DNA from 3 places in the Pseudomonas chaetocerotis genome. Region 1 is predicted to be linked to each of the others. Evidence: predicted binding sites of a transcription regulator. Region 1 holds the regulator's gene; each other region holds the start of a gene.
What was found. The regulator sigma-54, encoded in region 1, starts transcription at its own class of promoters, with help from an activator protein. The targets are predictions, from matches to a motif close to ANTGGCATNNANNTTGCTNT.
Positions count from the first base shown of each region.

Region 2: a site for sigma-54 is predicted at 1,179-1,198, ahead of H3221_RS21035 (CmpA/NrtA family ABC transporter substrate-binding protein). Genes of this name have one in related genera too.
Region 3: a site for sigma-54 is predicted at 610-629, ahead of glnK (P-II family nitrogen regulator). Genes of this name have one in related genera too.

Region 1 covers NZ_JACFYX020000001.1:260,195-262,394, forward strand. Annotated here, with positions in the region: gene lptB (LPS export ABC transporter ATP-binding protein) at 1-219, shown strand, start outside; gene H3221_RS01285 (RNA polymerase factor sigma-54) at 410-1,903, shown strand; gene hpf (ribosome hibernation-promoting factor, HPF/YfiA family) at 2,003-2,200, shown strand, end outside.
Region 2 covers NZ_JACFYX020000013.1:104,551-106,750, reverse strand. Annotated here, with positions in the region: gene H3221_RS21035 (CmpA/NrtA family ABC transporter substrate-binding protein) at 1-1,001, opposite strand, end outside; gene H3221_RS21030 (YgdI/YgdR family lipoprotein) at 1,229-1,438, opposite strand; gene acnB (bifunctional aconitate hydratase 2/2-methylisocitrate dehydratase) at 1,588-2,200, opposite strand, start outside.
Region 3 covers NZ_JACFYX020000012.1:95,546-97,745, reverse strand. Annotated here, with positions in the region: gene H3221_RS20230 (YifB family Mg chelatase-like AAA ATPase) at 1-53, opposite strand, end outside; gene H3221_RS20225 (accessory factor UbiK family protein) at 157-417, opposite strand; gene glnK (P-II family nitrogen regulator) at 827-1,165, shown strand; gene H3221_RS20215 (ammonium transporter) at 1,500-2,200, shown strand, end outside.

The sequences.
Region 1 (2,200 bases):
CCGATCTCGGTGGGCGATATCAAACAGATCATCCATCACCTCAAGGCCAAGGGCATCGGCATCCTGATCACCGATCACAACGTGCGTGAAACCCTGGACATCTGCGAGACCGCCTACATCGTCAACGATGGACAGCTGATCGCCGAGGGTAACGCCGAGACCATCCTCGCCAACCAGACGGTGAAAGAGGTATATCTGGGCCATGAATTCCGCCTGTAACAGGCTGCGTGAAAACCACTGTGCTCGGCGCTGCTGCGTCAAAAACAGCCTGTAGGTTGCCCACTATTTCGCTACAGAAATATTGCACCCCCTAGGCAAAAACGAGAAGTTCAGGCATATAATTTGCTTCCTGCGGCGCTTCGGCGCCCTGATGTGGAAGGCGTAACTCGCCAGTAAATTAAGGTCTGCAATGAAACCATCGCTAGTCCTCAAGATGGGCCAGCAGCTGACGATGACCCCGCAGCTGCAACAGGCTATCCGCCTCCTCCAACTGTCCACCCTGGACCTGCAACAGGAAATCCAGGAGGCGCTGGAATCCAATCCCATGCTCGAGCGCCAGGAAGACGGCGACGACTTCGACAACAGCGATCCAATGGCTGATGGCGCCGAAAGCGCCACGCCGACCCCGAGCAAGGAAGAGAGCTACCAGGAAACCACCCCCACGGTGGATAACCTGGAAGAGGGCGAGTGGGGCGAGCGCATTCCCAACGAGTTGCCGGTCGATACCGCCTGGGAAGACATCTACCAGACCAGCGCCAGTAGCCTGCCCAGCAACGATGATGACGAGTGGGACTTCACCACCCGCACTTCCAGCGGCGAGAGCCTGCACAGTCACCTGCTCTGGCAGCTGAACCTGGCGCCCATGTCGGACAAGGATCGCCTGATCGCGGCCACCCTGATCGACTGCATCAACAACGACGGTTACCTCGAAGAAACGCTAGAGGAAGTCACCGAATCCTTCGACCCCGAGCTGGATGTCGAACTGGACGAAGTGGAAGTGGTGCTGCATCGCATCCAGCAGTTCGAACCGGCCGGTATCGGCGCCCGCGATCTGCGCGAATGCCTGCTGCTGCAACTGCGCCAACTGCCTGCCGGCACGCCTTGGCTGAGCGAGACACAACGCGTGGTCGGTGACTACCTGGAACTGCTCGGTAGCCGCGATTATGCCCAGCTGATGCGCCGCACCAAGCTCAAGGAAGACGAGCTGCGCCAGGTCATCGACCTGATCCAGCGCCTGAATCCGCGTCCAGGTTCGCAAATCGAATCCAGCGAACCGGAATACGTCGTGCCCGACGTCATCGTGCGCAAGCACAACGAACGCTGGCTGGTGGAACTGAACCAGGAGGCCATGCCACGCCTGCGGGTCAATCCGCAATATGCCGGCTTCGTCAAACGCGCCGACTCCAGTGCCGACAACACCTTCATGCGCAACCAGCTGCAGGAAGCACGCTGGTTCATCAAGAGCCTGCAGAGTCGTAACGAAACGCTGATGAAGGTGGCCACGCAGATCGTCGAGCACCAGCGTGGTTTCCTCGACTACGGCGACGAGGCGATGAAACCCCTGGTGCTGCACGACATCGCCGAAGCGGTGGGTATGCATGAGTCGACGATCTCACGCGTTACCACGCAGAAATTCATGCACACACCGCGCGGTATTTACGAGCTGAAATATTTCTTCTCCAGCCACGTCAGCACCTCTGAAGGCGGAGAATGCTCGTCCACCGCGATCCGCGCGATCATCAAAAAACTGGTTGCAGCAGAAAACGCGAAAAAGCCGTTGAGCGACAGCAAGATCGCTGGTTTACTGGAAGCACAAGGCATCCAAGTCGCCCGTCGGACGGTCGCCAAGTATCGCGAGTCCCTCGGTATAGCGCCCTCCAGTGAGCGCAAGCGACTGATGTAGGCCAGATCGACTGAAGGCCTCAGGCCTTCAGGCCAAAGTGTTCCGGCGGCGGGTCGAACCAGACCCGTCTCTTACACAAGGCAACAAGGAGAAAGCGGTATGCAAGTCAACATCAGTGGACATCAGCTGGATGTGACCGACGCCCTGCGTGACTATATCGGCGAGAAACTAGGCCGACTGGAACGCCACTTCGACAAGATCACCAACGTACAGGTGACCATGGAGGTCGAAAAACTCAAGCAGAAGATCGAAGCCACCCTGCACATCGCTGGCGGCGAAGTCGTCGCCAACGCCGAG
Region 2 (2,200 bases), on a different contig from region 1:
CGTAGCAAGCCCCAGCGGCGGAACTGGGTCATGAACCACATGGCGTCGGACAGGTAAGGCTGGTTGACCAGGCCATTGGCATGAAAGCGCAGCGGATGCTCGTCCTGCCAGGCGTGACCGAGACCGTCTTGATACTGGCCGAGAAAACGGGGAGTGATCGCCGAAACTGGCGCGTTGACGTATTCGCTGCCGCTGAGCAGCAGGGCGGTGCTGCGTCTGTTTTCTTCGCTATCGTCGATGAAGCGTGCGGCGTCGAGCACTGCCATGATCAGCGCGCGGGCGGTGTTGGGGTTCTGTTCGGCGAAGGCGCGGGTGCAGCCAAGCACCTTCTCGGGGTGATCCGGCCAGATTGCCTGGATGGTGGTGACGGTGCAGCCGAGCTGTTCATCGACGGCCTTGGCGGTCCAGGGTTCGCCGACGCAGAAGCCGTCGATGCGCTTGGCCTCGAGGTGTTCGATCATCTGCGGTGGCGGTACCACGACACTGTCGACATCGCGTAGTGGGTGGACGCCCTGGCTTGCTAGCCAGTAGTAGAGCCACATCGCATGGGTACCGGTGGGAAAGGTCTGGGCGAAGGTCAGTCTTGCTCTGTTCTGGTGCACATGTTGATGCAGTGCTTCGCCACTGGTCACGCCAGCGTTTTGCAGTGTGTGCGACAGGTTGATGCTCTGGCCGTTCTGGTTCAGCCCCATGAGCACTGCCATGTCGGTTGCCGCTGCACCGCCGAGGCCGAGCTGGACCCCATAGATCAAACCATACAGGCTATGGGCGGCGTCCAGTTCGCCGCTAAGTAGCCTGTCGCGCAGGCCGGCCCAGGAGGCCTGGCGTTGCAGTTTGAGACTCAGCCCGTATTTTTCGGCAAAGCCCTGGGTGGCCGCGACTATCACCGAGGCGGAATCGCTCAGGGCCATGAAGCCGATGTTCAGCACGCTCTTTTCCGGTGCATCGCTGCCGCCGACCCAGGCCAGGGCGTCGCCGCGAGGGATAGGCTGTTCGCTCATGTCACTTCCTTCATCCACGCATTGGGTTCCGAGCCGCCGGTTGAGGTTTGCAGGGCTGTGCGGGTGGCCCACAAAAAAGGCGCCGTACCGACCACCGCCCTGAAGGGCTGAGTTCGGATACGACGCCGTTGTCGTTTGGGCCTTGTCCGTCGCCGGAGGGGCTCACTGCATGGAGAGAAAGCAAGTCATATGCCAGTGTGCAGAATGTACAGCGTTGGATGATGGGTTCAGCGCTCCAGCATCTGCTTCACGTTGCTTTGCGGTATCTGCTGCTTGCGGCCCTCGCTATCGGTGAATTCGAGCATGCCGGTGTCCCTGTCCAGTTCCGGTTTGCCGTCGCTGGTGAGCATCTGGCCATCGGTGGTGGTGATGATGTACTCGCTGCTGCAACCGGCCAGGCCGAACAGGCACAGGGCGGCAATGATCCATGGCTTCATGATGGACTCCTGAATGGTTGTCGGGGGACTCCCCATTTCAGACGGTAGACGGTGGCGCATCGGCTGCAAGCGGGGTGCGGCAAAATGATCTTTGTGCGCGCGCATGAAAAAGCCCCGCACTAGGCGGGGCTCTGTCTACGGCGCTTTGATCAGGCCTGAACGACCGGGATCTTGGCGTTCGCTGCCGCTTCGCGGAAGTCGGCGATCTGGTCGAAGCTCAGGTAGCGGTAGATGTCGCCAGCCATGCTGTCGATATCCTTGGCGTAGACCATGTACTCCTCGACAGTCGGCAGCTTGCCGAGAATCGAAGCGACCGCTGCCAGTTCGGCAGAAGCCAGGTACACGTTGGCGCCGTCGCCCAGACGGTTCGGGAAGTTACGGGTCGAGGTCGATACCACGGTGGAGTTGGCAGCCACACGTGCCTGGTTACCCATGCACAGCGAGCAGCCCGGCATCTCCATGCGTGCGCCGGCCTTGCCGTAGATGCCGTAGTAGCCTTCTTCGGTCAACTGGTGAGCATCCATCTTGGTCGGCGGCGACAGCCACAGACGGGTGGGGATACCGCCCTTGACCTTGTCCAGCAGCTTGCCAGCAGCGCGGAAGTGACCAATGTTGGTCATGCACGAACCGATGAACACTTCGTCGATCTTGTCGCCAGCCACGGTGGACAGCAGGCGCGCATCGTCCGGGTCGTTCGGGGCGCACAGTACCGGCTCGTTGAGCTGGGCCAGGTCGATTTCGATAACTTCGGCGTACTCGGCG
Region 3 (2,200 bases), on a different contig from region 1:
GCCGGTGCTTCGACGCCGACCTGGGCGCGGCTGTGGACGATGGCCAGGGACATGATCACTCCTTGATCAGGCCCGCCTGGGCGGCCATTGAAAACGCTCTGCATTGGCGACAAGGGGTTAAACCGTCGTCGCCTGCGTTTTCAACGTTCCGTCGGTTCAGTCGGCGGGCGGGTTCAGCTTGGCTTCCAGTTCGGCGACCTTGGCTTCCAGCGCTTCGAGGCGAGCGCGGGTGCGGGCCAGGACCACCATCTGGCTGTCGAATTCATCACGGCTGACCAGATCGAGCTTGCTGAAACCGCTCTGCAGCAGGGCTTTGAACTGCGCTTCCAGTTCGGCGCGCGGCAGCGGGCTGTCGCCGCTGAAAAGACGCGAGGCGTGGCTACTGAGCGTATCGAGCAAGGCTTTCGGCGGCAGCATGATCAGGTTCCGTAAACAGACGGTCGGCAGTGTAGCACGCAGGTAGGTGCGGGGCGGCTGAGCGGCGACTGCACGATTTTGAGCATCATGGAATGTATCGATGCACCAATTTCGTGCGTGGCGTTTGGCGTGAATGACCGGTCACTGTGGCTGGAAGCTGTTAAAGGCCTGATAGATAGTGCTTTTGCGTGAGCTGGCAAGCTTTCTGCTTAGACCCCAGCGACGCATGCACCGATGCAGTTCTGGTGCTGCAGGCGAAGCGGGGGAGTGTTTCGTCGGGAGCGGTTGGTGGGTATCGACCACGCCAGGCTGGAGCGGTCGGTGCATTACAAAAGCCAGACACTGCGCTTAGACTTGAGTCGGGTTCGCAATTCCTGGGGCAAGTCCACCTTACACGGGAGAAAGTTTCATGAAGCTAGTCACTGCCATCATCAAGCCGTTCAAGCTGGACGACGTGCGCGAGTCGCTGTCGGAGATCGGCGTGCAGGGCATTACCGTCACCGAAGTCAAGGGCTTCGGCCGCCAGAAAGGCCATACCGAGCTGTATCGCGGTGCCGAGTATGTGGTCGATTTCCTGCCCAAGGTGAAGATCGACGTGGCCATCGCTGACGATCAGCTCGATCGCGTGATCGAGGCCATCACCAAGGCTGCCAACACCGGCAAGATCGGCGACGGCAAAATTTTCGTAGTCAACCTGGAACAGGCGATTCGTATCCGTACCGGCGAAACCGATACCGACGCGATCTAACAAGCCTCCGAACCCCACGCCCCAGGAGTATACCCATGACTCTGCGAACTTTCGCAGGGCTAGGAGCCCTTTTGTCCTCGAATTCTGGCTTTACGCTGTTTTCGAGGGCCAAAGCCGGAGCTGGCGATGCCTTCGCCGCTCTGCTGTGCCAGATCCTCTTGAGGTCTTGCGCTTGGCCTAGTGATGGGAATGCCTGGTCGCCTCATGGCGCAGGGGTTCCGGTGATCCAGTACGAGCGTGGCAACGACCTGTAAAGCATGCGGAACGCGTCCTGAGCCAACCTGGACGTTTCAACCGAACAGCGCACAACAAAAGCGCCGGCAAGAGGTGAAAAATGGATAACACAGCATTGACTGCATTGCAGTACGGCTTCGATACCTTCTACTTTCTGATCTGTGGTGCCCTGGTGATGTGGATGGCAGCGGGTTTTGCCATGCTCGAATCCGGCCTGGTGCGTGCCAAGAACACCACCGAGATCCTGACCAAGAACGTGGCGCTCTACGCCGTTGCCAGCGTCATGTACCTGGTGATCGGCTACCACATCATGTACTCCAGCCCGGAAGGCGGCATCCTGCCGAGCCTGGGCTTCCTGATCGGTGACGAAAACAGCGTCGACTCGGTACTTGCCGGTGGTGACGATGCACCTTACTACTCGGCCCGTTCGGACTTCTTCTTCCAGGTGGTGTTCGCCGCGACCTGCATGTCGATCGTTTCCGGTGCCGTTGCCGAGCGCATGAAGCTGTGGGCATTCCTGGCGTTCGCCGTGGTCATGACCGGCTTCATCTACCCGGTTCAGGGCTTCTGGAAATGGGGCTCGGGCTTCCTCAACGAAGCGGGCTTCCTCGACTTCGCAGGTTCCGGCGTGGTTCACATGGCCGGTGCCACCGCTGCTCTGGCGGGTGTCCTGCTGCTCGGTGCACGCAAAGGCAAATACGGCGCCAATGGCCAGGTCAACGCCATCCCGGGTGCCAACCTGCCGCTGGCGACACTCGGCACCTTCATCCTGTGGATGGGCTGGTTCGGCTTCAACGGCGG